Regions from separate parts of the Rhizobium sp. YTUHZ045 genome, predicted to be linked through region 2. Evidence: riboswitches for the same ligand, from Rfam matches in the RefSeq annotation. Region 2 holds a riboswitch; the other holds the start of a gene.
The links. Region 2 has a riboswitch for FMN ahead of NMA58_RS06350 (DMT family transporter). Riboswitches for the same ligand answer to the same signal wherever they lie in the genome.

Region 1 (15,779 bases), 1.2 Mb from region 2:
CTGGACCTCGTCGCGCGGGAGAAAAAATATCTGTCCATGCTGGAAGCGACGCCCCTGCCTCAGACGCGTGAGTTCGTAATGGGCATGATCGCAAAGGGCGATCCGCAATTCGTTGCCGTGATTGGCGAAGAGGTCGTCGGCTGGTGCGACATCAGCCGGCATTTCTTCCCGTCCCACACTCATCGCGGAAAGCTCGGCATGGGGATTCTTCCCGACTATCGCGGCCAGGGTCTTGGACGGAAGCTCATCGAAACGACACTGAGAGCCGCGCGGGAAGCTGGTTTTGTCAGGATCGAACTCGATGTGTACGAGGACAATAGCCGTGCGATCGCACTCTATGAAAAACTGGGCTTCGTGCGCGAAGGCATAATCCGGCGCGCCGCGCACATCGATGGTCGGTTCATCGATGCGATCGGGATGGCGCTTTTATTCGAAGATGATGGGTCTGCATAAATCGGTGTATTCTCAGCGATTTTGTTTCCGCGTAATCAACTGGTTGGTGCCGGCACTCAAGAGAGCCTCATCCCCCTGGGCCGCAACGGCGAAGGTGGACGTGCCGGCGATGGAGGCGGCAAGGAGCAGCGTTGGGGCGGTGCTTCGAGGCTCCGCCCTACCGGCTGCGCACCTCAGCATGAGGGGCTCGGGGGAATGCCGCGCCTTAACAGCTAAAGCAGACGGATATCGCGCCAAAGCTCCTTCTTGCAAGGAGCAGCACCCGCACCCGGCGGCGCAGCGCTCATGGCCGGCGCACGGCGCGGATCTTGCCGCTATTGCCTCCGCCACAGAAGAAGCAGCCTGCGCCGTCGGATTCGAGCCCGGAGACGCCGGCGCCTTCGGGCATGTCGAGCCGCTCCAGCACCTCGCCCGTCTGCGGGTCGATGCGCCTGACGTCGCTGTCGTCGCCCTCCCAGGTGCCATGCCAGAGCTGGCCGTCGACCCAGGTGACGCCTGTGACGACGCGGTTGGATTCGATAGTGCGCAGGATCTTGCCGGTTTCGGGATCGATCTGATAGATCCTGCGGCCGCGATGCTGGCCGACCCAGAGCGTGCCCTCGGCCCAGGCAAGGCCGGAATCGCCGCCATTGCCGGGCGCCGGGATGGTGGAAAGAATCTGGCCGGTCTTGGGGTTGATCTTGTGAATGACGTCCTCGGCGATCTGATAGAGGAACTCGCCGTCGAAAGCCGTGCCGGCATGGGAGGCGACCTCGATCGACCGCACCACCTCACCGCTTTCGGGATCGAGCGCGTTCAGCCTGTCGCCTGAGGCGAACCAGACATGCCGGCCGTCAAAGGTGACGCCGTGAACGCGCTCAGCACCCGGAAAGGGTCCATATTCACGCAGAATGGTCGCAGCCGATGTCTTCATGTCTTCCTCCATGTCGGTTGACTGATACTAGTCGCTCGGCAGTGGTCCCGGGAGTAACAAGATCGTCGGGAAAGAGGAGAGCGGCGGGCTCATCCAGCGGCGTGCCCGCCCGCGTCCGATCGCTTGCACCTTCTCCTCGCCAGCGAGCGCATCCAGCGCCCGCTGCACGGTGCGCGGACTGGTGCCGAGCGCGATTGCCAGCGCCGAACTCGACCACGCTTCGCCATCGGCGAGGAAAGCGAGCACCGCCGCATGCGGCCCTTCGACGAGCGGCGCAAGCACGGCAACCTCAGAAGCGCCGGCAGCAGAAAGGGCAAAACCGCGCTTGGTAGCCGAGACTTCCGCCAGGCCGGCTAATTCCGCGCGCAGCCGGCCGATCTCGACGCGCAGCCGGGCGCGATGCGATTCATCGGCATGCTTGCCGCGGAAGGCGCGTGTGATCAGCACCCCTCGCGACACATCCGCCGGCCAGGCTTCGGCAAGCGCACGAGCGAGCGCGAAAAGCACTGGCCGGCTCGCCAGCGGCACTACCGCGCCACCCGCGCGCACGACATGTCGGCAGGCATCGACGACGAGCGCGCCATTTGAAAAGAGCGCCTCCACCTCGGCAAGCAGCAGCGGCCGGTCATACCCAGGCGAAACCAGCCGCGCCGCCGGCAGATCGAGCACATGTCCAGCGGCTTCGACCTCCGCCGTCAGCACGGGCATATTCGCCCGCTCGGCTGCAAGCTGTGCCCGTTCGAGTGCTGCGCGTGCCGCATGCGTGCGCAGGCGCCGAACGGCGATGCCGGCCGCAACAAGCTCATGTGCGGCCCGCAAGGCCGGCGGCAGCGGCGTCGGATCGAGCGCAGCCAGCGCCTGCTCGGCTTCGTCGAGGCGGCCGATCAGCATCAGCCGGCGAATGGCGATATTGCCGGCGTGGGCGGCGTTGATCCGGTCGCCATGCGCTTCCAGAAGCTTGCGCGCCGCCTCCAGCGCCTTCGGCGGCCAGGTGAGATCGCGCGAGACGAGCGCGATCTCTGCCTCGGCGACGACACAGCGGGCGCGGGCCACCGCCTCCCGCGGCCCGAAAGCGCGCGCGGCACTCTTCAACAGCGCCTTGGCGCGGATGAGATCTCCGAGCTGCGCCATGGCGATGCCGCGCAGCGCCAAGGCCGGCGCGTCGTCGCGCAGCGCCACCCGTTTCAGCGCTCCAAGCGTATCGCCAGATGCCAGCGCCTGTGCAGCGGCCGTAATCAGCGAGTCCATTCAAATCCCGTCACACTTGTCACTCCCGGCATTTGTCCTCCCGCCGTAATCTTCTTTCAACGGCAGGCAACCGCGCCGGATGCTACGACGAGAGACAGGCAAAGGAGAAGACCATGACGGCAATGCTGAATGCAACCCGCGATCAATGGCTGGCGGGGAGACTTGATTTGCTCGAGGAGGAAAAGGAACTGACGCGGCAAAGCGATGCGCTGGCGGCCAAACGCCAGCAATTGCCCCGTGTGAGGATCGAAAAGGACTACCGCTTCGATACCGAACGCGGCGAAGCTTCGCTGAAGGATCTGTTCGGCGGGCGTTCGCAGCTCCTGATCTATCACTTCATGTTCGGACCGGATTACAGCGCCGGATGCCCCTCCTGCTCCTCGATCGCCGACGGTTTCAACGGCTTCTTCGTCCACCTGGAAAACCACGATGTCGCCTTCTGGGCTGTCTCGCGCGCGCCGCTCGCAAAGCTTGAGGCCTTCAAGCGGCGCATGGACTGGAGCTTCCCCTGGGCCTCCTCGGCCGGCAGCGATTTCAACGCCGATTTCAGCGTCTGGTTCAGCCCGGAGCAGCAGCGTCTCGGCGAGATCGAATACAACTACCGTCGCGAACCGCCCGCCCCCGAACCGCCGGCGGGCAAGACCGTGCCGGAATGGCAGGCGCGCGGCAGCGACGAACCCATCGTCCAGATCGCTTCGATGACCGGCACCGACGTTCCCACCTACACCCGCGACCGGCCAGGCGTCAGCACCTTCGAACTCATCGACGGCGGCGTCTACCACAGCTATTCGAGCTATGCGCGCGGGCTGGACGGGCTCTGGGGCATGTACCAATGGCTCGACCGTGCGCCGAAGGGCCGCAACGAAACCGGCATCTGGTGGCGCCATCACGACCGCTACGGCAAGGAGTGACTGTCAATGGCACTTTCCGTTCACGCCTCAAAACGGGCTGACGACGTCAGCCCCTCCCTTGGCACCGCCAGTTGGCTGTCGCTCGCCGCCGCTGACGGCCCCCCCGACGAGCCGGTTAAACCCGCTCTCGCCGCAGCCGACTTTCTGTCTCTCGCCGCCGCTCCGACATTTGCGCTCATGGCGCTGCTGACGGCCGTAACCGGCAGCGCCGACATGATCTGCACGACCACACCGGATGCCTTCCCGATCGGCGGGATGGTGCCGATGTACCTGCTGATGAGCGCCTTTCACCTGGCTCCCTGGATGGGGCTTGCCGGCAGGTTAGGGCTGCGGTGTAGATGATGGTCCTCCCAAGTCCGCTTATGCCGTGTCGCACCCCCCTTGGCCTGCCGGTAGATGGGTAGGAAAGTTAGGCCGCGTCCGATCTCCCCCACGTGTGGGGAGATGCCCGGCAGGGCAGAGGGGGTGCTCCACGGCACGCCGTACAGGGGTACAGCACCGCTCTGCGAGCATCCAGCCCGCCTACCAAAACCGATGCCGGCTGCCCAAAGCCAGCCGCCGGCGCGGGTACGTCCTCGGCCCAGCAGCCGCAAGCGCCAGCACGGCAACCGCGACGAAACCAAGCAGGAGCGGCGCCGAAGATCGGCGCGACGATCGGAGGCCGCCATCGATTCGGGGGGCATCGGTGGAGGGCCGGTAGAGATTGCCGTCGCTTTCGACGGCGCGCGGCGCCCGCTTGAAATAGGCGGCCATCAGCCGGCCGAGCGCTCTGGCGGCGAGATTGGGTGCCAGCAGATGGGCGAGCCGCGTCGCAGTTGTGACCACGCCGACGGTGGTGGTTGCGCGTGGCGATCTGGCGACGCCGACGATCGCCTCGGCGACCCGGCGCGCATCGAGAACCGGCGGCGGCGCGGAAACCTGGCGGCCGACATAATTGGCGCCGTGCCTGAGGCCAGGCGTATCGACGAAGGCGGGATAGACGTCGCAGACATGAATGTGCGGCTTGTCGGCGACCTCCGCCCGCAGCGCCTCGGAGAAGCCGCGCAGGCCGAATTTGCTGGCGCTATAGGCGGCCGCGAACGGTGCCGCCGCAAAGCCGCCGAGCGAAATCATGTTGATAAAGACGCCCCTGTCCTGCTTCAAGAAGATCGGCAGCACCGCATGGGCATCGTTCATGTGGCCGATCAGATTGGTGCGGATGATCTGCTCATGCGCCTCGATCGGCGTTTCCTCGAACCGACCGACCGCGCCGACGCCGACATTGCTCACCCAGACGTCGATATCGCCGAGAGCCTTTGCCCTGTCGGCCAGCGACCGCACGGCAGCAGGCTCGGTGACGTCGGTAACAACGGAAATCGCCTCCGCACCCAGACCCCGGCACGTCTCGGCAACCTTTTCCAAGGCCTCGCCGTTGCGGGCCGCCAGCACCAGCCTGCTTCCGCGCCGAGCGAAGGCCTCGGCAGTGGCCTGACCGATGCCGCTCGATGCTCCCGTAATGACGACCACTGCATTTTCGAGATTGATAGACATCGTTCCGCCTCTCTGTCCTGGGGAAAGCGCCGGCGCCACAGCGCGCATCCATCAAACACCTCCGTGAAAGCGGAGTTCCCGAATGACGACCGCTGCCAGCATACTCGGCCCGGGAAAAGCGACTCATTTCCCGATATTTGCGGGCATTGTCTCGCATCCCGCTTCTGCAAGAGTCGCCGGCCAAGCGCAGCGTTCCATCCGGTTACGATTGTCTTGCGCACCGAAACTATGCGATGACCAATCTACCAAGAGATGCAACGGATAAAAGGCGCGCCATGAAGAAGATCGGTTTTCTCTCGTTCGGGCACTGGACGCCCTCGCCCCAATCGCAGACGCGCTCGGCAGGTGATGCGCTGCTGCAGTCGATCGACCTTGCCGTTGCGGCCGAGGAGCTCGGCGCCGATGGCGCTTATTTCCGCGTGCACCATTTCGCCCGGCAGCTCGCCGCGCCCTTTCCGCTGCTTGCCGCCGTCGGCGCCAAGACCAGCCGGATCGAGATCGGCACGGCGGTTATCGACATGCGCTATGAGAACCCGCTTTACATGGCCGAGGATGCCGGTGCTGCCGATCTTATCGCCGGCGGGCGGCTGCAACTCGGCATCAGCCGTGGCTCGCCCGAACAGGTGATCGACGGCTGGCGCCATTTCGGCTATGCGCCGGCGGAAGGTCAGAGCGAGGCCGACATGGCCAGGCATCATGCCGAAGTCTTCCTCGAAGTGCTGCGCGGCGAAGGCTTCGCCAAACCGAACCCGCGGCCGATGTTTCCAAACCCGCCGGGCCTGCTGCGCCTCGAGCCGCATTCGGAAGGCCTGCGTGAGCGGATCTGGTGGGGCGCAAGCTCCAACGCCACCGCCGTCTGGGCGGCCAAGCTCGGCATGAACCTGCAGAGTTCGACGCTGAAGGACGACGAGACCGGTGAGCCGTTCCACGTCCAGCAGGCCAGCCAGATCCGCGCCTATCGTCAAGCCTGGAAGGAAGCCGGCCACACGCGCAAGCCGCGCGTTTCGGTCAGCCGCAGCATTTTCGCGCTGGTCGACGACCGAGACCGCGCCTATTTCGGCTACGGCAACGACGAAGGCGACAAGATCGGCTTCATTGACGAGAAGACGCGGGCGATCTTCGGCCGCAGCTACGCTGCCGAACCTGACGTGCTCGTCAAGCAGCTTGCGGAAGACGAGGCGATTGCTGAGGCCGACACACTGCTGCTCACCGTGCCCAACCAGCTCGGCGTCGACTACAACGCCCACGTCATCGAGGCGATCCTCGCTCACGTCGCTCCGGCGCTCGGCTGGCGCTGACGGCGAGGCTTGGCGCGAGCCTTCTATATGCGCTGTGGTAATGCGAAACGGCAGCTGTCGTCGGGCCGGCATCATTTCGATGCGCCCGGGACCTAACTGGCGCGGTCGGCGTTGATGATGCGAGCCTTGAATCGGTCACGTCGCGACCGACTTAAAGCTGCAGTCGAATCTCTCGAGTTGCCTCATGCCGCGCACGAACCTGAACGACATCCTGATCTTCATGGCCGTCGTCGATGCCGGAAGCTTTATCGCCGGGGGGCAGGCCATGGGCCTCTCCCGTTCGGCGGCGGGAAAGGCCGTCACCCGCCTCGAGGAGCGGCTCGGCGCGCGCCTACTCAACCGTACGACGAGGACACTCAGCCTGACTGATGAAGGACGAGTGTTCTATGACCAGGGGCTGCAGATCCTGGCATCGGTCGACGAGGCGGAGGCGAGCATTGCGGGGCGAAGTGGTTTGCCGCGAGGCGTTCTCAGACTTGCCGTTCCCGATGTCTTCGGGCCGCTGGTCATGCTCCCTTTACTCGAAAAATATCTTCGCACGTGGCCCGACGTGCAGGTCGAAGTGAGCTTCACCGATCACGCGGCCGACATCGTCGAGGATGGCTTCGATCTGGCGATCGGAATTGGCGCGAAGTCGTCGGCCGCCGACAGCCGATTGATCACGCGCGTGATCGCCAGTGACAAGGTGCTGCTCTGCGCCTCGCCCTCCTATCTCACCGAACGCGGCGTCCCCAATGATATGGCGGATCTGGCCGCCCATGACTGCCTGTTCGTCACCAGCCGCGGCCAAAGGCAGGGCTGGCGCTTTCGCAGCGGTGGCGGCTGGATCAAGGCGCAGGGGCGCAGCCGCCTGAGGCTCGACAGCGGTGAAGCCCTCCACGACGCTGCCCTGGCCGGCTTCGGGATCGCTCTCCTGCCGAACTTCCTCATTGCCGCCGATTTGACCGCCGGCCGTCTCCGGCAAGTCCTCCCTGATCTAGAAACCGACGACACGAAAATCTTGGCGCATTATTCCGACAAAGGCGTGTTGGAGCCGCGCGTCCGCTGCTTCATCGATCTGTTGATCGAGGAATTCGGAGGTCAAGGCTAGGCCCGCGCGGCGCTGATGCCACCGCCTTGTCAAAACCGCGAAAGCTCTTGAGGGCCAGCGGAGATAGGGTGGCGGCGAGGTAAGCGAGGCCGCAGAGAAGCAGCGCCGCGCCAAGCCCGATTGTGCTGATCAGCGAGCCACCGACGAGGCCGCCGAAGGGAATGAGGGCGAAGCACAGGGCGGTGTTCATCGCGGTGACGCGCCCGGTCAGCGGTTTGGGGATGCGCTCGAACATCACCGCCGACAGGATCGGGTTGAGGAAACCGGAGGCAAAGCCTGCGATTGCGAGTGTTGCAAAGACGGAGCCGAGCGGCGCATCCACCGCGAGCACCAGGAAGCGCGGAAATCCGGTCAGGAGGAAGGCCACGGTATAGACGATCAGACGCGGCATGCGCTCGCCGATAACAGCGGCAATCGCCGCGCCCGCGATGGAAGCGCCGGAGAAGGCGGCGAACATCGCTCCGAGCAGCTCCGGCCCATGCCCGGCATTCTTCGTCCAGACGGGCAGCAGCACGGCGTGATAGGCCTGATCGAGCAGATTGGTGATCGCCACCATGGTGACAATGCTGACGAGCACGGCGTCGCCGCGCAGAAAGCGCCAGCCTTCCCGGAGATCGTCGAGATAGGATGACGTTCTGCCAGGCCGCGAGTCGGGCGCGGTTGGGATCTTGGGAACGCGGGCGGTGCCGGGTATGCCTGATGCAACGACCAAGGCAGCCGCAGCGAAGGTGGCGGCGTTGACGAGGAGCGCCTGACCCGGGCCGATCAGTCCGATCAGCGCACCCGCGCCGGCCGCACCCACCGTCGAGGCCAGCCGCTCGATGGCGCTGGAGACGCCGGTCACCCGTTCGAGCGGCACTTCGGCGAGGGTCGCGATATCGGGAACCATCGCCTGCTTGGCGGCATCGGAAGGCCCGCGCAGCACACCCATGGCAAAGACGAGGGGCAGCAGCACCGGCACGGTCAGCACAGCGAAGAGATCGAGAAGCGGCACCAGCCCGACCGCGATCACGGAGGCCGTGTCGCAGATGATCGCGATGCGTTTGGCGCCAATGCGGTCGATCAGCGGCCCGCCGAGCGCCTTGGCGAGCACATAAGGCAGCATCTCCATCATCGCCGTCAGCCCGGTCAGCACCGGGCTGCCTGTGGCGCTCAGCACGAGCCAGGGGATGGCGATGGTCGATAGCCGGGTGCCAGAAAGTGAAAGTGTCTCTGCGGCGGCAAGCGCCAGGAATGGCCTGCCTTCTCTCACCGCTCGTCCTCCCGCTCGCGGTGCGGCGGCCGGCCCGGATAGGGGAAGGCGTGCAGCATGACATAGAAAGGAACCATGCCAGGATTCCGGGACGCCGCCTCCCCCAGCGGCGGGGCGGCCCGCATCGCTTCAAGGATGATGCCTGTCAGCCGCTTCGTCAGGGCCTCGGCCTGTTCCGCCGTCATTGGGATGATGATGTCGTCGGCCGTTGTCGCCCTGCGCCATTCCGCCGGCAGCTCGGCATATTCCTCCAGCGCCTGCTGCATCTGGCCGACCTGCAGCGAGAGAGCCGCCTGGTTGAAGGCCATGTCGAGATCGAGCGCCTCGCCTTCGGATTCGCTCGGGGGAACCGAGGTCAGTTCGTGGCGGGCACGCCACCAGCGGTCGCGCCGCGAGACATGCGGCGCTTCCTCGATGAAACCGTATTGGGCGAGCTGGCGCAGGTGATAGCTGGTCGCGCCGCTGTTCAGGCCTAGCCGAACGGCGAGCTGCGTCGCCGTGGCGGGACCGTCGATCCTCAGCATGCCGAGCATGCGCAGCCGAACCGGATGCGCCAGCGCCTTCAGCGCGGTCGGTTCGGGCACGACACGGCTGACGGTGCGCGAGGCAACAGCATCGGCGGCGGGTTCGGACTTCTGCTCTTTCATGACCCCATCATATATTCGCAAACACAGTTTTGCAAAGATTTCTTTGCAAATCTCTCCTAAGGTGTTTGATCTCCGGCAGTGGCCAGAATGATCACGCGCCAATGCGAGCGATTAATAATCATGATTCTTGTGAGCGCCGAACATGGCATGGCACTGCATTCGGGCAGGCCATCTCAGGGCTCAATCCTCAGCTAAAGTGAAGACGGCGCACGGCTCGGCGATGCCGCGCAGGGCGTGCTCGCCGAGCGGCGTCAGCGCAGCCTGGGTATTCGCCGCCACGGCGCCTGAGATCAGCACGCTGTGGCCGAGCGGCTTGCAGAGCCCTTCCAGCCGGCTGACCAGATTGACCGCCGGGCCGATGGCGGTGAAGTCAAGCCTGTCGGCGGCGCCGATATTGCCCCAGAGGATTTCGCCGAAATGCAGCGCGGCGCCGAAGGGCAGCGGCGCCAGCCCCTCAGCCTCACGCATCCGATCGAGATGAACCATGCCGGCGCGGCAGGCGGCGACAGCCCGAAGCGCCGCCTCACAGGCCTCTCGATCGGCTCCGGCCCCGTTCCCGGAAGCAGCAGTGACGGGAAAGATCGCCAGCACGCCGTCGCCGATGAATTTCAGCACCTCGCCGCCGAAGGCATGCACGGCGCCGGCGACGCGGTCGAAATAAGCGTCGAGCGCGGATATCATCGCCTGCGGCTCCGTCACTTGGGAAAGCGCGGTGAAATCCCGCAAGTCGGCGCAGAGAAGAGCGGCGCGAATGGTTTCGCCGGTGCCCCGGGCAAGCGCACCCGACTGAACGCGAGCCGCACTGCGCCGGCCGAGGTAGGCTTCCAGCAGCGCCGCCCGCGCTTCCCGCGCCGCAAGGGCTGCGAGCGGCGCCGCCGCAAAACGCGCGACGTCCTGCAGCCGCGCGGCTTCATCGGGAGAAAATTCGTCCGCCCCTGCCCCCTTGCCGATGCCCGCCCAGCCGAGCATGGCGCCGTCCCGCGAAGCTCCAATCCTCTCCTCCCAAACCGGCCCGAGCCCGGCCAGCCATTCGCGCCCGGCATCGCTTTGCGGCGCGGCGGCAAACCCCAGCGCCTCGATGACGGCTCCGGTTTCGGCCCGCCACAGCCAGCTACGCCGCGCTATGATCGGATGCGGCACCGAAAGTGTCAGCGCGCCGCCGGAAAGCCCCAGGCCGTCGGCCAGCAGCCGGCGCCCGAGCTCGGCCAGAAACCGTTCGGGGCCGGGCGAAGCCGCAGCCTCGTCAATCAGCCAGGCAATGGAGGAAGGCAAATCCATGGGTTAACATTGGCATTGCAACAGGACGCGGGCAACCCCGGGACATCAGCCCGACGGACACTCCTGCGGCCTCTCAGGAGGTCTCCGGTATTCGCCTGTTGCCAACCAAAAATGCGCAACGACATCGTAGGACTTGTGCAGAGGATCTGCGGCGATCCAATTAAGAAAATGTAAATAAAGGTTTTCTGTTAATGATTGCCCTGGCCAAATGCAGAGCATGACTGACTTCATCGGCCCACTCAGGACACCTGTGGTGGATTTCCTATCGGCACTTGCCCCGCCGAGTCCCTCCGCAACCCTGTCAACCCCACCTCCCAACAAGTCTGTGGAAAACCATTCATCACGGTGCAAAACAACCCAATAAACACTTTTAAATTGCGCGACATTCGTTCGTTTATGTGCGAACTTGTCACTAGCGATTGAGGGGTTGCTATGGGCACGACATACTGGCCGAAAGACCCGCTGGACGGGAATGACATGACCCTGCTGACGTCGATCCTTCGGCGCTGGTGCGCGCGTTACGGGATCGAGTTTACAGCCGAAGAAAGCAAACGGAAGGCGAAGGAACTCGTCGAATGGTTCGAGTTCGGTGTCAAGGATCCGGCCGAGCTCGAAGAGCTGATTGACGGAAAGCACTGGCTCGTCAGCCGCATCTGAGCGCAGCGTTATTTCAGCTGATAAAGGCCGGGCGAAACATCGCACCGGCCCTCGTTCGTCTCCCTCTGTCAAAAGTTTTAGTAGTCATCGCGCCAGCGGCGTTCGCGGTCCCAGCGCCCCTCATAGCGCCAGCGCGGGCCATCCCAATCGCGATGACGCCGCTCCCAGCCCCAGCGGGGCGGACCGCCATAGAAAGCTACAGGCGGCGGGCGGCGCCAGTTGCGCCGGCATTCGCCCCAGCGGGTCAGATGCCAGCCGCGACCACAGGCGTAGTCGACCTTTGTGACAGTGCTCTCAACCTTGATTGCCCCGATCGGCATCGCCTGAGCTGTGCCAATCGAGAGGCTGCCAGCGAGCAAGGCAGCCGCGATAGAAAGTGCCTTCATCGAAAACTCCATTTCATCCAGCCGCAATCACCTTAGGACCGCCAAATTGAACTGGAGATGAACTGCGCGTTCATGTTTGCGGACGATAAAGCAGCACTTTTTTTGACCGCAGCGGACCGTTCTTCCCGTAGCGTCAAGCGCTTGGGGAGCATCCCGTCGCCTGCCGAAAACCGTTCATGTCCTTCCGTAAAAAGGATCTGGACCCGGGTCCCGCCCGGCCGCGACTTCCGTGAGCCGGCTGAGATAATGCGCCCAGCCCTCCTCATGACCGGCGCATTGCTCCGCACTCGGCAGACCGCTATGGGTGAGCCGCAAAAGCGTTCCGCCTCCTTGCTCGATCAGATCGATCTCGACCAGGCTCGATCCCGGCGGCACCACCTCGCTGCCATCCCAGCCGAAGCTGTAGGCAAGCCGATGCACCGGCACCACCTCGCGGAAGGAGCCGCGCGCAAAACGGGCGCCGGTAACGTTGACGAGATAGAGCCCACCCGGCTCCGGCTCGACCTCGGCCTCCGTCCCCATCCAGCGCAGGATCTTCTCGGGATCGGTCATCAGTGCAAACACCGCCGCCGGCGGCGCCGCAAGATGCGCCTCGCGGCGCACGACGAAAGATTCTGGCATCGCTCTCTCCCATGATTGCTGCTCTACCCCTCAATGAGGCGGAGCAGCATGCTTTTTTCGACATGGATGTCCTCAGCGGAAGCATGTAGGTGGATGCGCGCGCTGCGCAAGGGCGATGGGGCACGTGCCCTTGACTTACACTCAGCTCCTGTCGTCGCTCACCCCCTCATCTGCCTGCCGGCACTTTTCCCGGCCGGGGAGAAGGGGGATCCGGTAGCGTCTTGCTCCTTTCAGAAACCTCGCTTGTGGAAGCGCGGGCAGGCAACTTGCTCGGCCTTCGCCCCAGCGGGGAGAGATGCCCGTCAGGGCAGATGAGGGAGGTGAGGAGCATCAGCAACGAACGCCTTGAGCGAAAGCGAAGGGCAAATGACCACCACCGACGAAAACGTCTTCCCTATTGCCAGCCCGCCGCCTTGGCCCTATTGTCCGCGCCGTTCTCAGGGCGGGGTGAAAGTCCCTACCGGCGGTATGCAGTTTCGATTGCGAGCCCGCGAGCGCCTTCCTCGGAAGGGTCAGCAGATCAGGTGAGATGCCTGAGCCGACGGTCATAGTCCGGATGAAAGAGAACGTGCGCTGCTGCTGCCCTCCGGGCTGGCTGCGGATGCTCGTGATCGCCTTGGGTGATGTGTCTGTACGCCAAAGGAGATTACCATGACACCCACCCGTTATGCCTTCGTCAAAGCCGGCTGGCACGCCGATATCGTCGACCGTGCGCTCGAAGGTTTCCAACAGCTTGTTCCCGCCGAACAGATCGACGTATTCGACGTCCCCGGCGCCTTCGAAATGCCGCTGCTGTCGCGCGATCTTGCCGCGAGCGGGCGCTATGCCGCCGTCATTGCCGCCGCCTTCGTCGTCGATGGCGGGATCTACCGCCACGAATTCGTCGCCCAGGCCGTGGTCGATGGCCTGATGCGCGCCGGCATGGATACCGGCGTGCCGGTGCTGTCGGTCTCGCTGACGCCGCATCACTATCAGGAAACCGAGCATCACACGCAGATCTACCGCGCTCATTTCGTCGAGAAGGGCCGCGAGGCTGCGCGCGCCGCTCTGATGATCGGCAAAACGCGCGCCGCCCTTGCTGCTTAAAAGCTAGCGCAACAGACGGCGGGATGGCCCGCCGTCTTCTGTCGACTGAAGAATTGATTCGACGCTCCACCCGCGCTGTGGTCCACTCGATCCTGACATGTATCGCCATTCTTAATGCGTCCAAACCTCAAGGGAGCTGAAGATGAGCAATGCAATGCGCAGTGAACCCCCAACCGAATCCATGAAAACACGACCGGTCGACACCAAGCTCGAAGTGGTCGTCATTCCCGTTTCCGACGTCGACCGCGCCAAACGTTTTTACGAGAGCCTTGGCTGGAGGCTCGACGCCGATTTCGCCAATGATGCCGATTTCCGCGTGATCCAGTTCACCCCACCGGGCTCCGGTTGCGCGATCATCTTCGGCAAGAATGTCACCGCCGCCGCCCCCGGCTCCGCCCAAGGCCTCTATCTCATCGTCTCCGACGTCGAGGCCGCAAGGCGCGATCTCATCGCCCGCGGCGTCGAGGTGAGCGAGGTCTTCCACGATGCTTCAGGCGTCTACGCCGGCAAGGACGAGCCCTATCTCTTCGGGCGCCTGCGCATCGCCGGCCGCGACCCCGACCACCGCAGCTATCGTTCCTTCGCCTCGTTCAAGGATCCCGATGGCAACGGCTGGCTGTTCCAGGAAGTCACCACACGCCTGCCGGGACGCATCGACGCCGATGAGACCGCCTTCTCGACATCGAGCGACCTCGCCGCCGCCCTCCGCCGCGCCGCCGAGGCTCACGGCGAACACGAGAAGCGCAATGGCGGCAAACACGACGAGAACTGGCCGGACTGGTACGCCGAATACATGGTCAGCGAACAGGCCGGCAGGCAGCTGCCGTTATAGGTGGCGGCACGGAGCAGCCGCCTTGCCCGTCGGCACCTCAAGGTGAGGCAATTCGAGCGGCAGATGCTTTCTTCTTTGCTTTTATCGGTATGCCATGTGACAACCACACGGCATACCCTCTCCAGGCTCATCAGGTCGCGACTCACCGATCGAATATATCCCGCCACTGCTTCTCGCCGATCAGACAGTCCGACGTCGGCGCGTCGGCGGCTATCCTCTCCACCGTCGGCGAGGGTGAAATGCCGCTGATCTCGAGCACCAGCTTGCGGCGCACGGCGATGGCGAAATCCTCAATCCTGTGGACCGGCAGCACGAAGCTGCCGGGGCCGCCGATCACGCAATCGGCGTAATATTTGTCGAGCCCTCCGGGAGCATCGGAAGGACGCAGCATGATCGCCAGCCCGTTGATGATCATGCCCGACGCCACCGCCTTGTCCCTGGTGGCCGTCACCGGGCTGCCGGAATTGTTCGGACCGTCGCCGGAGACGTCGATCACCTCACGCCTGCCGCGAAAGGGTCCGGTGGTGATCATGCTGGCGCCCTGATCGATGGCTGTTGAGATCGAGGTGCGCCGTTGCGTGGCTATCGGCCCGGCGTCAAGCTTATCGGCGAAGGCGATCGCATCCGCTTCCGTCTCAATCACCTGCCAGTCGATCATCGAATCCTGGACGACATAGCCCGCCCATTCGAAATAGCTGATGGCGATGCGGCCGGTGAGCCCGCCCTTGACCGCATCGATGAATTCCTTGTGCTTGAGCGCCTCGACATAACCGTCGCGCTGAATGCCGATCTCTTCGAAATCCATTGACCGCGAGGTGTCGACGGCAAGCACCAGCGTCACATCAACCTCGTTTGCGCCCGCCCCAGCTGTCGGCACGACTCCGGTAAGACCCATGAGCACCGCAAGTGTGGTCAGCATCGGCAAATCCCCGCGCATCGAGCAGGGAAATGTAACACAGCTTGGCCGGCGAAGGACGCCCGGCCTCGTGCGGGGTTTCAATTTTCGGTGATCAGGAGCGCCTGCCTTGCCCCTCAAGGCCGCTGCGGGGAACTCACAGAGAGACTCTCCTGCCATGCAGCTTTCCAGGACCTCAACGCAAAGGCGACCATAAAGGGTTCTTCCACGCCTTCAGCGCTTCCAGAAAAACTTGCAGGCGCAGCGGCAGGAAGCGGCGGGTGGGATAGACGGCGTGCACGAAGATTTCCGGCGAGGACCAGTCCGGCAGCAGGCGAATGAGCTCGCCTCGGTTGATCTCTTCGTCGCAATAGGTCGAAGGCAGCAGCCCGATACCGTGGCCGCGATAGGTAAAGGCGCTGACCGCCTCGAAGTCCCGACTGGAGACCGGCCCGGACACACGCACGTGGGCCGACTTGCGGCCGCTGACAAGATGCCAATCCGCCTCGCCGTTGCGGCCGTTCAGGAGTACGCATCGATGATCCTTCAGGTCCTCGGGCTTTGATGGAAGCGCCCTGCCCTCGAGATAGTCGGGCGTCGCAACCAGATAGCGCACACTCCGGCCGAGGCGCTGCGCGACGATGGAAGAATCCTTGAGTTCGCCGAAACGAATGGCGACATC
Region 2 (15,779 bases):
TCAGGCGTTCGCGCATCGGACCCTCGCCCGTCGTGTTCACGCCTGATTTGGTCAGCTGCCGATAGAGCGGGTGCTGGGCCTCGCCCTTGACCGAGATCTTAGAAAAGATCGGGAAGGTGACGTCGTAGGTGGTGGTGCAGAAATCGAGGATCTCGGCGTCCGTGCCTGGTTCCTGGCCCTTGAAGTCGTTGGCGGGGAAAGCGGCGATGACGAAGCCGCGCCCGCGCTTTTCGCCATAGAGTCTTTCGAGCCCCTCATATTGCGGCGTGAGCCCGCATTTCGAGGCGACGTTGACAATCAGAAGCACCCTGCCCTTGTATTCATTCAGCGTGGTCTGTCGACCATCCACCGTCTTGACCGGAATATCCAGCACATTGCCCGTCATGGGAACCTCCAATTGGCACGGATCGTTCCGGGAGCTTAGCAATATCGCCGTCATTGTCATCAGGGTGAAGACCAACTCGGCGTCAGCATCCCGGCGTCGCCGTTTGGCGACACCGGGATAGCCCGTCAGGCGGGCGAGGTTTCCCGTACGTCATCGAGTAGGAAATGGACGACGAGATAATCCGTCTTGTAGTGGCGGCCGCTGTCCGAGACGGATTCGACGCTGCCACCATCCTTTGGATGCCAGGGATGATAATGAGGGTTGGTGGTGATGAGCGTGATGGCCTTGCCGGCGAACGGTCCTTCGCCCAAGCGGAAGCGCATCTCGGCGAGCGGCCAGATTCGCTCGTAATCTTCCATGGCGATGCGCGCCTTCAGCGCTTTCCGGTGCAGCGGCTCGCCGGCGCCTGCTTCTGCGGATGATTCCAGCATCACTTCTTCGGCATGGGCAATGATTGCATTGAACTCTTCGGGCCACATCCGTCTCATGAAGTCGCTCCTCCCAGGGCTCTTTCGTCATTCACAGGCGAAACTTAACCTTTTGTCCGCAAGAAGCAAATTCTTGTCATGCCGTTGTCATCCGCCTCGGCTGCTCCTACGTTCCCCTCGAACCGCACAAGGGCCGTCAGCCGGCCCCAATCCCGAGATCAAAGATGAAGACACGTGAAGAAAGGCAGGCGTTGCGGGCGAGCATGCCGAGCACCCCGCTCAGCGCCCATCATATAGAAAACGCCCGGCTGCTGCCGGATCGGGGCGAACTGCTCTACCGGATCCCGAATGGCGGCATCGGTGTCGAGGTGGGGGCGGCCTTCGGCGAGTATACGGCGGAGATCCTGGAAAAGAATCGCCCGGCCCAGCTTTATCTCATCGATCCCTGGTCGATGGATCGCTACAGCTCCGGGCTCGACGCGATTCACACGAATTTCGCGGCCGAGATCGAGGCTGGCCGGCTGCACCTGATGCAAGGCACATCGCTCGACAAGCTCGCCGAATTCGAGGATGACTTCCTCGACTGGGCCTATATCGACACCGATCATTCCTTCGAGCTCACCTGGCAGGAGCTCCTGCTCTGCGAGAGGAAGGTGAAGCGCACAGGACGCATTGCCGGCCATGATTTCTGCACCGGCAACACCGTCAAACCGATCGTCTACGGTGTCGTCGAGGCGGTTACGAAATTCTGCAAGGATTATGCCTGGCAATTCGAATTCCTGACGGTCGAATCACACGCGCATTTTTCCTATTGCCTGAAGCGCCTTTGATCAGTTCACGCCTTGCCGGAATATTGTTCGTCGCTGACCTTTTCCATCCAGTCGACATGGCTGCCGTCCAATGCCTCGTGAATGGCAATATGCGTCATCGCCGTGTCCGGGCCGGCGCCGTGCCAGTGTTTTTCGCCCGGCGCAAACCAGACGGTGTCGCCGGCGCGAATCTCGCGAATCTCCCCGCCCCAGCTCTGGGCAAGGCCCTTGCCTGAGGTGACGATCAGCGTCTGGCCGAGCGGATGCGTGTGCCAGGCCGTGCGGGCTCCGGGTTCGAAGGTGACGGAGATTGCCTTCACCCTTGCCGGCGTCGGCGGCTCGATCAGCGGATCCTGCCGAACGGCGCCGGTAAAATAGTCGGCCGGCGGCTTCGTCGAGGGGCTGGAGCCAGCGGGTTTGATCTCCATGATCGTTCCTTTCCATCCAATAGCGTTGAAGCCTTGTCTCCGGACGATATTTGATCGAGGCGACCGATCAAGACCGGATCGGCAATTGCCGCACAGTTGCCCGCCTGATAGGCCAGTGTCTTTCATAACCTAGGAGATGTTCATGAAACACCATGCTTTTGGCCGCATGCCGTTCACCGTCACCAATGTCGGCTTCGGCGCCTGGCAAATCGGCGGCTCCTGGGGCAATATCAGCGAGGCGGACGGGCGGGCGGCGCTGAACGCCGCGCTCGATGCCGGTATGACGTTCATCGACACGGCGGATGTTTACGGCGACGGCCGCTCGGAAAAGATCATTGCCGATGTTCTGAAGACGCTCGGCGGCGAGCGCCCGATGGTCGCAACCAAGGCAGGCCGCCGCCTCAACCCACATGTCGCGGAAGGATATACCAAGGCCAATCTCCAAGGCTTCATCGACCGCAGCCTCAAAAACCTCGCGGTCGACAGCCTCGATCTCGTGCAGTTGCACTGCCCGCCGCGCGAGGTGCTTTACCTGCCTGAGGTCTTCGAGGGCCTCGACGCACTGCAGAAGGCCGGAAAGATCAAGGGTTATGGCGTTAGCGTCGAAAAAGTCGAGGACGGGCTGAAGGCCATCGAATATCCCGGCGTCGTCAGCGTCCAGATCATCTACAACATTTTCCGTCAGCGCCCCGACCATCTGTTCTTCGAGGAAGCACGTCGCAGGAATGTGGCGATCATCGCGCGCGTGCCGCTGGCAAGTGGTCTTCTCTCCGGCAAGATCAGCCGCGAGACGCAGTTTGCCAGCGACGACCATCGCAATTTCAACCGCCACGGCGAAGCTTTCGACGTCGGCGAGACCTTTGCCGGCGTACCTTTCGAGGTCGGGCTGCAGGCGGTCGAGGAAGTGCGCAAGCTGGTGCCGGCCGGCGTCACTATGGCCGCCTTCGCGTTGCGTTGGATCCTGATGGCTGAAGCCGTCACCGTCGTCATCCCCGGCGCCCGCAATGCCGAACAGGCCAAGGCAAACGCGGCCGCCGCCGATCTCGCGCCGCTTTCGGCCGATGTCATGTCTGCGACGCGTGAAATCTACGAGCGGCTGATCGCGCCGCATGTGCATCAGCGCTGGTAAGGCTGGAGCGAGTCGCTTTTTTTTGAAGGCTGCAGCGAGCCGAGAGCGGCCCGTCATCCGGCTGCCGCCACCGTCTCCCCGCAAGCGGGGCGAAGGGATATGCCGCACGTGCTTCCTTCACCTCGACGTTGCGCTTGGCACGTCCCCTCGCCCCGTTTTAACGGGGCGAGGGTTAGGTGAGGGGCAACCTTCAGTTCGTGGCACTCAGCTCGACCGGAAAGAACAAGGTCTCGCCGGAAGAGTCGCTCACACCGTCATTATCGGTGACAGCGTAAGGCTTGCCCGATGCGTCGAAGGTGAAGCCTTCGAGCTTGTCGAGCACATAGCCGTTGGTCGCCGTCTTCAGTTCGTCGAGGAAGTCGTGTGCTTCGGCCTTCTTCACGACCGGCAGTTCGGCCCCGAGCTTGGCTGGCTTCAGTTCCGAGATCGCCACCTTGTAAAGCTTCTTCAGCCTGGCGGCGTCGCCGACGAGGTTGTCGCGCTCGATGATGTAAACGTTGTCGCCGTCGGCGGAGATCTCAGACAGGCCGACCCAGCCGCTTTCCGTCTTGTCGAGCGGATAGCGCACGGCGCCCCATTCCTTTTTCTTCGGATTGTAGGAGACGAGCTTGACGAAGCCCTTCTCGTCGTCACCCCACTCGCGCTGGACGACCATCCACAACGTGGCATCGTCGCCGGTGCCGACAATGGTGACACCCTCGAAGCCGTAGCGAATTTCGTTGGCGGCGAGTTCCCTAGGCAGAGCAATCTCGGCCTTGATGTCGCCCTTGGCATTGACGTTGTAGAGCGCATGCGGGACGAGGCGCTCGCTGTTTCCTTCCGAGGCGAGCCAGAAGGAGCCGTCGGCTGCGACCGCAATGCCTTCGATGTCGAGCTTCTGGGCCGGAGCGCCGTCGCGCTTGACGACGAGGGCGTCGGTGATGACGGCCGGCTTCTTGGTTGCGTCGATCGTGTAGATCGTCGGCTGCGAGCCCAGAACGCTGTCGCTGACGGCGTAGAGCATGCCCGGTTTTCCGGGAACGGCGGCGAGACCCGAAAGGGCTGCGAAACCGATCGGATTGCCGTCCTTCTCGGCGGAGACGATCTGCGGATAGGCTTTTTCGCCTTCCGAGCGCTCGTAGATCATTACGTGCGAGCGCACTCCGCCGTCCTGGCCGAGATCGAGTTCATTTGCGGTCGCAAAGAGATTACGCTGGGGGATAGCGACCCCGCCTTCCGGCGAAATGCCCGACGGCAGAAGCTGCACGAGTTCGGGGTCGGCGCCGGTATCCTTATAGACGCCGACGACCGAGGCGCGCTCGGCAAGCAGGAAGAAATACTGGTCATCGCCGAACTTGGCGGCTTCGAGGCCTTCCGGCTCGACGCCCTTCGATCCCGAACGGCTTTCCGGATAATGGCCGATATGGGCGACGGCGCGTTCGAAGGATGCGCCCGATTCGTAGAGGACCTTGCCCGTCTTGTCGAAGATGGTGAAGCCGCGCGAGCCGCCCTGATAGTCGCCTTCATTGGCGACGACGAGGCGGTTGTCGTCCAGCCACTTCACGGCATCCGGCTCGCGCAGGACGCCTTTCGATTCGCTCGAGAATTTCAGGGCGCCGTCGCGCTTCGTGTCGATGCCGGAGAGATCGACGCTGCCGGCGGTAAAGTGGGTCTTCACCTGAGCCGTGTTGGCATCGATGATGACGATCTCGTTATTTTCCTGCAGCGTGAGCGCAATCTCGTTCTGCCCGTTGAAGGCCACGAATTCCGGCTCCGGATCTTCAGGGGCAACACCGGCGAGACCGTTCAGCGCCACATGCTTGATGGCGCCGCAGTCGACGGTGCCGTTGTTGACCTGGAAAACGGCGAGCTCGCCGGCCGGCATCTGCGGGATCTTGCCGTCATTGACCTCTTCGTCGCGTTCGTTTTCGATCGCGATGGCGCCGAGCGTCTTGTCCTTGTTGAGGGCAATCGAATCCGGCTGGCCACCGAGATCGCAGATGTTCTCGATCTTCTTCGTCGCCACGTCGACGATTGCGAGACGGCCTGAGGGCTTGGCCTTGCTTTCGGAGGTGTTGACGGCAACCAGCGCCTTGCCGGCGCTCGAGCTAACCGATGTCGGCTCGCCATCCATCATCAGCGCGCCGGCGGCTTTCGGGGCCTTGGCGTCGGTAATGTCGATGAAGCCGATCGCGCCGAGCGGACTGTCGCTATAGATCAGTGTGTTGCCGTCGTCGGTCGCGGTGATGATTTCCGCGGATGTCGGCGACAGCTTGTCCTTGTCAGCAGGCAGGTTCTGGGCGACCGGGAAGGAGGCGATGCGGTTGAAAACCGGCTCGGCCGCGGCCGGGACGGCAACGGATGCGAGAAGCACGGCAGCGAGCGCTGCCTTGCGCGATAAAATTGTCATGAAATCCCCCAATGTCGAAAGATCGAACAGAGGGGTTTTGCGGGACTGCCATGACAGAGACATGACAGTCCGCGAGTTTTCAGAGGTTTACATCGGCCCCTTCCCCTTCCCGGCGCATCTCATTTCGCATGATGAAGAGCGACGCTGAAAGGATGAGCGCGGCTCCCAGCCAGAGATAACCGGCCGGCGCATAGCCAAAGAACAGCCAGCCGGCGAGCACGTTCAGCGGCAGCTTCAGGTCGTCGAATGGTTGGACATAGGCGGCATCGGCGCTGGCATAGGCAAGGGTCAGCAGATATTGCGCCACGACCGTCAGGAGGCCTGCCACAAGGAAGAGCGCCAGCGTCGTGCCCGTCGGCACCGCGAAGTCCGCCGCAAGCGCCAGGCCGGCGTTGACCGGCGTCAACAGCACTAACAGCCAGACGGTAATCGTTTCCGGTCTTTCGATGCCGGTCAGGCTCTTGGTGATGAGCGAGGAGGCGCCCCAGAGCAGCGCCGAGAGCACCGGCAGGAGGGCAGCCCAGGTGAAACTATCAGACCATGGCTGGAGGATGATCATCGCGCCAGCAAAGCCGACACCGGTCGCTGCCCAGCGTGCCGGGCCGACGCGCTCACCGAGGAACAGGCGGGCGCCGAGGATAATGAAGAAGGGCGAGGTCATGACCAGCGCGATCGCCTGCCAGATCGGCACTGAGGCAAGACCGGAAACCCAGGCCTCGACACCAAGCGCGGCAAAGAGGACGCGCACGACGTGCCGCCGGGGATAGTCGGTACGCATCGCCGCAAGGCCTGATTTGCGCAGGAAGGGCAAGGAGAAGAGGAAGGCGAAGCCATATTGCCAGAAGGCTGCGGAGGCTGGCGGAAAGGCGAGTTTCATGGTTAGCCACTGGGTGACGACGTTGAGCAGCGAGAAGGCCACGCCTCCAAGCACCATGAAAGCAGCGCCGGCAAAGGCGCGAGAACGCGGGACTGCAAGGGAATTCTGATTCATGTCTTTTATCCAAAAAAGGGACCAACATAAATCAGGACGCATGAGGCGACGGCGCGCAGGAGCCGGCAGTCCCCCTGCCCGCTCACGGCCATGCTCATTCTCTTTCTTCCGGACTATACCGTCGGCTCCGGAATCGCACCGGATCTGCTGACCCTTCCCCGGCCGAAGCTTGAGAAGGCGCTCGCGGGCTCGGGCCACAGCCCTTACCGCCGGTGGGGACTTTCACCCCGCCCTGAGAACAGCATTGTTGGTAAGACAAAGCGCTGCATACGGCAAGCGGCAAAACAAAAGGGGTCCGGCAGCGCCGAACCCCTCGAAAACCTGCTCAGCCGTTCTCGTTTACGGCCGGCGGATGATGAATCAGCCGTTGACGGCGTCCTTCAGGCCCTTGCCGGGCGTGAACTTCGGCACGTTGCGGGCCGGAATGTCGACTTCAGCGCCGGTCGACGGGTTGCGGCCCTTCGTTGCAGCGCGATGAGAAACGGTGAAGCTGCCGAAACCAGCGAGGCGGATATCGCCCTTGTTCTTGAGTTCGGCCTGGACAACGTCGAAAACCGCGTCAACAGCGGAAGCCGCGTCAGACTTCGTCAGTCCTGCCTTTTCGGCCACTGCGGACACGAGTTCATTCTTGTTCATGTTTCCACCCCTTTCTAAATGGTATGAAACGACTCAAATCTAAGCTAGGCGCAGAATAGGTTTCATCAGGCCCGCCGAAAACCCAAAAGCCCTGCAAATCAAGGAAAAGCAAGCGTCTCCATGACGTTTTCACAAAAAAGGCTGGCGTTTCCGCCAGCCTTTTTGCGTCTTTTGCTTCAATCGGGCATAAATGTGGCAAACGCCACTCAATGCGCTATGGTCGCGCCCGAATCGTCGAGACCTTCGACCGACGTGATGACGGGCGTTTCCACCGTGCCATCCCACTCGATCGGCTCCGGCCGACGGATCAGCGCATGCTTGATCACCTCGCCCATCCGCGAGACCGGGATGATCTCCATGCTGTTCTTCACGTTATCCGGAATCTCCGCCAGGTCCTTGGCGTTTTCTTCCGGAATCAGCACTTTCTTGATGCCGCCGCGAAGCGCCGCAAGCAGCTTTTCCTTGAGACCGCCGATCGGCAGCACCCGGCCGCGAAGGGTGATTTCACCGGTCATGGCCACATGCTTGTTGACCGGGATGCCGGTCATGATCGAAACGATGGCGGTTGCCATGGCGACGCCGGCCGACGGGCCATCCTTCGGCGTCGCACCTTCCGGCACGTGCACGTGGATGTCGTTCTTTTCGAACATCGGCGGTTCGATGCCGAAATCGACAGCGCGCGAGCGGACGTAGGAAGCCGCCGCCGAGATCGATTCCTTCATGACGTCCTTCAGATTGCCGGTAACCGTCATGCGGCCCTTGCCCGGCATCATCACGCCTTCGATGGTCAGCAGCTCGCCGCCGACTTCCGTCCAGGCAAGACCGGTCACGACGCCGACCTGATCCTCGCCCTCGGCTTCGCCATGGCGGAAGCGCGGGACGCCCAGATAGTCGGCGATGTTGGCGGCCGTCACGTGAACGGACTTCGTCTTGCCCTTGATGATCTCGGTGACCGCCTTGCGGGCGAGCTTCATCAGTTCGCGTTCGAAGCTGCGGACACCGGCTTCACGGGTGTATTGCTGACTGATCGCCATCAGGGCGTCGTCACTGACCGAGAACTCTTCCGGCTGCAACGCATGTTCCTTGATGGCCTTCGGCAGCAGGTGCCGCTTGGCGATCTCACGCTTTTCGTCCTCGGTGTAGCCGGCGATACGGATGATCTCCATGCGGTCCATCAAGGGCGCCGGAATGTTCAGCGTGTTCGCCGTCGTGATGAACATCACGTCCGACAGGTCGTATTCGACTTCCAGGTAATGGTCCACGAAGGTCGAGTTCTGCGCCGGATCGAGCACTTCGAGCAAGGCCGAGGACGGGTCGCCGCGGAAATCCATGCCCATCTTGTCGATCTCGTCGAGCAGGAAGAGCGGGTTGGACTTCTTCGCCTTCTTCATCGACTGGATGACCTTGCCGGGCATCGAGCCGATATAGGTGCGGCGGTGACCGCGGATTTCGGCTTCGTCGCGAACGCCGCCGAGCGCCATGCGGACATACTCACGGCCGGTCGCCTTGGCGATCGACTGGGCGAGCGAGGTCTTGCCGACGCCCGGAGGGCCGACGAGGCAGAGGATCGGGCCCTTGATCTTGGTGGCGCGAGCCTGCACGGCGAGATATTCGACAATGCGTTCCTTGACCTTGTCCAGACCGAAGTGATCGGCCTCGAGGATCTTCTCGGCATTGTTGAGGTCGGCCTTGATCTTCGACTTCTTGCCCCACGGAATGCCGAGCAGCCAATCCAGATAATTGCGCACGACCGTGGCTTCCGCCGACATCGGGCTCATCTGGCGCAGCTTCTTCAGCTCCGCCTCCGCCTTTTCACGGGCCTCCTTGGACAGCTTGGTCTTGGAGATGCGCTCTTCCAGTTCGCTCATCTCGTCACGGCCTTCCTCGCCGTCTCCGAGCTCCTTCTGGATCGCCTTCATCTGCTCATTGAGATAATATTCGCGCTGGGTCTTCTCCATCTGGCGCTTGACGCGCGAGCGGATGCGCTTTTCGACCTGCAGCACCGAGATCTCGCCTTCCATGAAGCCGAGAGCCTTTTCGAGACGCTGCTTGACGCTCGTCGTCTCCAGCATCTCCTGCTTCTCGGTGATCTTGATCGACAGATGCGAGGCGACCGTATCGGCGAGCTTGGAATAGTCGTCGATCTGGCTGGCGGCACCGACCACTTCCGGCGAAATCTTCTTGTTCAGCTTCACATAGCTTTCGAATTCTGAAACGACCGAGCGCGACAAAGCTTCCAGTTCGACCGGATCGTCATGGGGCTCCTCGAGCACATGGCCGAGCGCCTCATAGAAATCCTCACGGCTCGTATAAGTGTCGATCTCGGCGCGGGCGCGGCCTTCGACCAGAACCTTGACGGTGCCATCAGGCAGCTTCAGCAGCTGCAGCACGTTTGCCACGGTGCCGACATTGTGGATCGCCGAAGGGTCCGGATCATCGTCGCTGGCGTTGATCTGCGTCACCAACATGATCTGCTTGTCCGAGCCCATGACCTCCTCGAGCGCGCGGATCGACTTTTCCCGTCCGACAAACAGCGGCACGATCATATGCGGGAAAACCACGATGTCACGCAAAGGCAGAACAGGGTAGGCAGTGCTGCTCGCTACAGACGTTTTCTTCGTCATTTTTTATCCTTTCCATCGTCCCGTTGCCGGGCTCTTTGCACGGCCGCTTGGGATCAGCCGGCACTCTCACTTGGCCTACAAGTGGAGGTTCTTACTATGCTTTTCAAGCCACGCTAACGCCCTCGTTCCCCGTATATGACAGCTTCGTTACAACGGAACACCAGCACTATGAAACGCGTGGCTGGACCGGCGCTTACCACTTCCGACCCGGCTATATACAACGCCAGCAATACACTCACGGAATCACTGCATCATTGCCAAGCATCGCCCCTTGCGCAACATCGGCAAAGGCAAGCTCCAGTTCCCACCGGCAAAATACTAACAGCGCCTCGCATGGTTTTTCAAATAGAAAGGGGCTCGCCTATGGCAAGCCCCTTAAAATAACGGTGCGAAAACCATAAGATTACGCGGAAGCGTTGGCTTTCTCTTCCTGACGATCGGCATAGATGTAGAGCGGACGAGCCGAGCCGCGCACCACCTCCTCCGAGATGACCACCTCGCGCACGCCTTCCAGCGTCGGCAGTTCGAACATCGTGTCGAGCAGGATCTTCTCCATGATCGAACGAAGGCCGCGGGCGCCGGTCTTGCGCACGATCGCCTTGCGGGCGATTTCGCGCAATGCATCCTCGTGGAAGGTGAGTTCCACATCTTCCATCTCGAACAGCCGCTGATACTGCTTGATCAGCGCGTTCTTCGGCTCGGATAGGATCTGGATCAGCGCGTCCTCGTCGAGATCCTCGAGCGTCGCCAAAACCGGCAGACGGCCGATGAACTCGGGAATGAGGCCGAACTTGACCAGATCTTCCGGCTCCAGTTCGCGCAGGACTTCGCCGACGCGGCGGTCGTCCTGAGCTTTCACAGTCGCGCCGAAGCCGATCGAAGTCTTCTCGCCGCGGGCGGAGATGATCTTGTCGAGGCCGGCGAAGGCGCCGCCGCAGATGAACAGGATGTTCGTCGTGTCGACCTGCAGGAATTCCTGCTGCGGGTGCTTGCGGCCGCCCTGCGGCGGAACGGAAGCGACCGTGCCTTCCATGATCTTCAACAGCGCCTGCTGCACGCCCTCGCCCGAGACGTCGCGGGTGATCGACGGATTGTCGGACTTGCGCGAAATCTTGTCGACTTCGTCGATGTAGACGATGCCGCGCTGCGCGCGTTCGACGTTGTAGTCGGCCGCCTGCAGGAGCTTCAGAATGATGTTTTCGACGTCCTCGCCGACATAGCCTGCTTCCGTCAGCGTCGTCGCATCCGCCATGGTGAAGGGAACGTCGATGATGCGGGCGAGCGTCTGAGCCAGATAGGTCTTGCCGCAGCCGGTAGGGCCGACGAGCATAATGTTCGACTTCGCCAGTTCGACTTCTCCGTTCTTGGAGGCATGCGCCAGGCGCTTGTAATGGTTGTGAACGGCGACCGACAGGATCTTCTTCGCCTGCCGCTGGCCGATGACGTATTCGTCGAGGACCTTGATGATGTCCTGAGGCGTCGGGACGCCGTCGCGGGACTTGACCATCGAGGACTTGTTCTCCTCGCGGATGATGTCCATGCACAATTCGACGCATTCATCGCAGATGAAGACGGTCGGTCCGGCAATCAGTTTCCGGACTTCGTGCTGGCTCTTTCCGCAGAACGAACAATAGAGGGTGTTCTTGGAGTCGCCGCCGTTGCTGCCGCTGACCTTGCTCATATCACTTTCCTTCCAGCACGCCGCATTTCAAGGCGAAATCGCGGTCCACTCTATCAGCTCCTGGCGGCACTCCGTTTCCGGAGCCTTTGCCGAGAAGGGCTTCAGGGGCTACAAACCGGTCCCAATCAACCATGTCATGGTCCCGGTGGCAACGAATTCCCCTTCGAATGCCGAATGCTATGTCATAAAAATTCAACATAGCATTAATAGTTACTATTAGCGTCTTCGTCGCCAGTTGAAAGCCTTGTTCGATCACAAATGAGATAGAACTGTGGCGAGGAAAACACCATCCCAATTAATTACTAGGCCTGCTCGCCTTCCATCTCGAGGCGTGATGTCAGAACCTTGTCGATGACGCCCCAGCCCTGGGCCTCGTCCGCATCCATGAAATGGTCACGATCGAGCGTCTTTTCAACTTCCTCGTAGCTGCGGCCGGTGTGCTTGACATAGACCTCGTTCAGTCGGCGCTTCATCTTTAGGATGTCGCGGGCGTGGCGCTCGATATCCGAGGCCTGGCCCTGGAAGCCGCCCGAGGGCTGGTGAACCATGATGCGGGAATTCGGCGTGGCGAAGCGCATGTCTTTATGGCCGGCCGCCAGCAGCAGCGAACCCATGGACGCGGCCTGGCCGATGCAGAGCGTCGAAACCGCCGGTTTGATAAACTGCATCGTGTCGTAGATCGCCATGCCCGCGGTGACGACGCCACCGGGAGAATTGATGTAGAGAGCGATTTCCTTCTTCGGGTTTTCGGCCTCGAGGAAGAGAAGCTGGGCGCAGACGAGCGTCGCCATGTGATCCTCGACGGCGCCGGTCAGGAAGATGATGCGTTCCTTCAACAGACGGGAATAGATGTCGTAGGAGCGTTCACCGCGGTTGGTCTGTTCGACGACCATCGGCACGAGGGCCATTGCGGTATCAACTGGGTTTCTCATGTGCGTCCTTTGTCAACGTCATGCCGGCACGCCGGGAATCAAAGAAAATGTCTTATCCCTACATAGAGTGTCCCTGCCCTCCTCTTCAAGACACGCATTGGGATAACGTTAAGAAGACGGGCAAGGCCCCAGGGCTTGGGCGCCGACAGCCTCTTTCTCGCAAACGCCTGTCGGCCGCGAGCCCCCGATGTCGTCTCCCCTCGCTTTTCTCCATGACAGAATGAAGGAAAGGTTACTCCATTCGACAGCGCTCAAGCACGTTTACCCAACGGAAAGCCTATCGCCAGATACCGGCCGAAAATCATGCCGCAGTGCAACGACATTAAGGAAGTGGCGAGCTTCCTCCGCAAGGATGCGGGCCAACAGACAAGGTCGACGGGCAAGGGGTTGCTGCCGTGTTCAATATCGCTACAGGTCTCGCCATCTGGTGTTCGGAGGCCATGACGCTCGCTCTGGTGCTCTTCGTCGCTTGGCGCCACAATGTCAGAAATGAAGCCTATCTCTATTGGGGCCTGGGCTTCTTTCTGACCGCCATAGGCTTTGCGATGATCTCGCTGCGCAGCGAAATCCCCAGCCTGTTTTCCATCGAGGTGGGCAATGCCATCGCGCTGCTCGGCCAGAGCGCCTGGGTGGCGGGTTTTCTCGCACTCGACCGCAAGAAGATCGAATGGTGGGCTCTGCTGCCGCCGGCAATCTGGCTGGCCGGGGTCTTTCTGCCCTGGGTTAACACTGATTATTCCAACCGCGTCGTGCTTTATAATCTCGCTTCGGCGACGGGCGCCACGGCATTGGCCATGGCGGTCGCCGCCGGCGACATCCGCCGCGAGCGCACCCGCACTAAGCTTATGGGAGTGTTCGTCATCCAGGGCTGCCTGTGTTTCGGCTCGGCGCTGACGATGGCGGTTACGCTGCCGAGCGATATCGAGGCCACTAATCTCGGCGGCGTCTCGGCCATGGCAAGCGCCTTCCTGCTCACCATCGCCTTCGCGCTTACCTGTCGACTGGTGATGGAGCGCTCCGAACGGCATCTGCGCGCCATGACGCTGACCGATTCCCTGACCGGCGTGCTCAACCGCCGTGGCCTGCTCGGCTATTTCGAGTCCATCCAGGAGAGAGCCCATAGCGAGCAGCGGCAGGTCGCGGTGATCCTTTTCGACCTCGATCATTTCAAGCGCGTCAACGACCGTTTCGGCCATCAATCCGGCGACGCGGTGCTCACCGCCTTCGCGCGCATGGCCCGGCAATATATTCCAAACAACATTTTCGGCCGCATGGGCGGGGAAGAATTCGCCGCCTTCGCAGCTGTCGCGGATCAGACGGAAGCCGAGGCGATCGCCGAAGCGATCCGTACCGAATTCTGCCGCTTTCCCGTCAGCACTGGCGAAGCAATCGTTCCGGTCACGGTGAGCATCGGCATCGCGCTCGCCTCCTCGATCGAAGCCAATATCGACAAACTGATCTCAGCCGCCGACCGGGCTCTCTATGCGGCCAAGGCCGCCGGCCGCAATTGCACGGTCACCTTCGGCGAAGAGGAAGCGGCGGCTCCAGCGCCAGTCACGCCAAGCACCACCGCCGGCGAGCTCGTGCCCACGGTCGACGACCAGGTCGAGGCGCTGCGGCGCATGGGCACGCTGTCACGGGCCGGTTAGCCGCAAGTCTGAAACAGATTCATTCCCCAGGCTTATACAAAAATCTCGATATGGTCAGCGCGTCTGATCGGGCGTGCCCGGCTTCCGCCGGCCTTTCTCTCCCGCATCTTTTACAGGTCGGAGAAATCCGTTAAGCCTCAACGCATGACCATACCGCCCTTTCTCTCGATCGATCGCGCCAGCCGCCATGTCTCGCTGGATGCTCGCAACCCGGCCTTCTATGGCAATCCGAACGCCGTCTATGCGGCTCTTCACGCCCACTGCCCGACCTTTTACTGGGAGGAGCAGAAACAGTGGTTCTTCACCGGCTACGACCATGTGAACGGACTGTTGCGCGACCGCCGCTTCGGCCGGCAGATCCTCCATATCGCCAGCCGGGAGGAGCTAGGCCTCGCCGAGCCGATGCCGCATCTTGAAAGTTTCGATCTCTCGGAACGTTACTCCCTGCTCGAGCTGGAACCGCCGGAGCACACGCGTCTGCGCACGCTCGTCAACCGCGCCTTTGTCTCCCGCCATGTCGAGAAGATGAAGCCGGAGCTTGTCGAGCTTGCCAATCGGCTGATCGACGGCTTTGCGGAGAAGCGCGAAGTCGAGCTGCTCTCGGCTTTTGCCGACATCATCCCGGTGACGATGATTGCCCGCATGATCGGCATCCCCGAGGATATGGGGCCGCAGTTGCTCGCCTGGTCGCATGCCTATGTGCGCATGTACATGTTCGGCCGCACACGCCAGCAAGAAGAAGAGGCCGAACGGGCGGCCAGAGAATTTTCCGACTATGTCAGAGGGGCAATCGCCGAACGCCGGGCAGAGCCTCGCGATGACCTGCTGACCCACATGATCCGCACGGAGCACAAGGGCCAGTATCTCACTGAAGAAGAACTCATTTCAACGACGATCGTGTTGCTCAATGCCGGCCATGAAGCGACAGTGCACCAGATCGGCAACTCCGTGCACACCATCCTCAACAGCGGTCGAGATCCGGCAGAACTCTTCCGGGACGATGCGGCGACGGAGCGCACCATCGAGGAGACCCTGCGCATCTGCGCGCCCGTCCACATCTTCCAGCGCTGGGCGCTCGAGCCCGCGGAGATCGATGGCGTCTCCTTCCAGCGCGGCGACAAGGTAAACCTCATCCTCGCCGCCGCCAATCTCGACCCGGCGAAATTCACCGATCCCCTCGCCTTCCGGCCCGACCGCAACGAGGCGCCGAACCTCTCCTTCGGCGCCGGCATCCATTTCTGCATCGGCGCGCCATTGGCGCGGCTGGAACTTAACGTCGCGGTGCCGATCCTGTTCGAACGGCTTCCCAGCCTCAGGCTGGCAAAGACGCCCCTCGTCAAGGACGTCTATCATTTCCACGGGCTCGACCGCTTGGATCTCCGGTGGTGATCGGCACAGTATCCCAGATCGGCCGAAGTTCCGCCCAGCCTGCTGCCGCGATCTCGCGGCATTACGCTGCCTGTTCTTGAAGCCTGCTGGATATGTCGAGCGCCGACATCGGTTTTCCGATCAAATAGCCTTGCAGCTGGTCACAGCCGGCCTCCCGCAAGATCGCCGCCTGACGGCTATTCTCGATGCCCTCCGCCGTAACGGGAATCTGCAGAGCGGTCGCCAAAGAGATGGTCGCCTTGAGAACATCGGCGCCATTCGAGGCCTGGTCGAGAGCGGAGACCAGCGAGCGGTCGATCTTCATCCGAT

Region 1: another riboswitch for FMN. It lies ahead of NMA58_RS12555 (6,7-dimethyl-8-ribityllumazine synthase); the one in region 2 lies ahead of NMA58_RS06350 (DMT family transporter).

The regions. Positions count from the first base shown of each region.
Region 1 is NZ_CP101432.1:2,461,874-2,477,652, forward strand. It holds gene NMA58_RS12485 (GNAT family N-acetyltransferase) at 1-453, shown strand, start outside; gene NMA58_RS12490 (Vgb family protein) at 737-1,366, opposite strand; gene NMA58_RS12495 (helix-turn-helix domain-containing protein) at 1,394-2,614, opposite strand; gene NMA58_RS12500 (DUF899 domain-containing protein) at 2,728-3,525, shown strand; gene NMA58_RS12505 (hypothetical protein) at 3,532-3,867, shown strand; gene NMA58_RS12510 (SDR family oxidoreductase) at 4,048-5,055, opposite strand; gene NMA58_RS12515 (LLM class flavin-dependent oxidoreductase) at 5,331-6,353, shown strand; gene NMA58_RS12520 (LysR family transcriptional regulator) at 6,538-7,443, shown strand; gene NMA58_RS12525 (MFS transporter) at 7,403-8,695, opposite strand; gene NMA58_RS12530 (ArsR/SmtB family transcription factor) at 8,692-9,342, opposite strand; gene NMA58_RS12535 (adenylate/guanylate cyclase domain-containing protein) at 9,523-10,620, opposite strand; gene NMA58_RS12540 (hypothetical protein) at 11,053-11,277, shown strand; gene NMA58_RS12545 (GCG_CRPN prefix-to-repeats domain-containing protein) at 11,355-11,663, opposite strand; gene NMA58_RS12550 (SRPBCC family protein) at 11,838-12,284, opposite strand; FMN riboswitch at 12,714-12,856, shown strand; gene NMA58_RS12555 (6,7-dimethyl-8-ribityllumazine synthase) at 12,936-13,370, shown strand; gene NMA58_RS12560 (VOC family protein) at 13,513-14,202, shown strand; gene NMA58_RS12565 (DUF1194 domain-containing protein) at 14,345-15,121, opposite strand; gene NMA58_RS12570 (LysR substrate-binding domain-containing protein) at 15,294-15,779, opposite strand, start outside.
Region 2 is NZ_CP101432.1:1,292,448-1,308,226, reverse strand. It holds gene NMA58_RS06380 (glutathione peroxidase) at 1-385, opposite strand, end outside; gene NMA58_RS06375 (hypothetical protein) at 511-873, opposite strand; gene NMA58_RS06370 (class I SAM-dependent methyltransferase) at 1,038-1,643, shown strand; gene NMA58_RS06365 ((R)-mandelonitrile lyase) at 1,649-2,050, opposite strand; gene NMA58_RS06360 (aldo/keto reductase) at 2,193-3,179, shown strand; gene NMA58_RS06355 (esterase-like activity of phytase family protein) at 3,370-5,568, opposite strand; gene NMA58_RS06350 (DMT family transporter) at 5,648-6,568, opposite strand; FMN riboswitch at 6,652-6,803, opposite strand; gene hupB (DNA-binding protein HupB) at 6,920-7,195, opposite strand; gene lon (endopeptidase La) at 7,402-9,819, opposite strand; gene clpX (ATP-dependent Clp protease ATP-binding subunit ClpX) at 10,223-11,500, opposite strand; gene clpP (ATP-dependent Clp endopeptidase proteolytic subunit ClpP) at 11,803-12,432, opposite strand; gene NMA58_RS06325 (GGDEF domain-containing protein) at 12,828-14,081, shown strand; gene NMA58_RS06320 (cytochrome P450) at 14,226-15,470, shown strand; gene NMA58_RS06315 (bifunctional diguanylate cyclase/phosphodiesterase) at 15,532-15,779, opposite strand, start outside.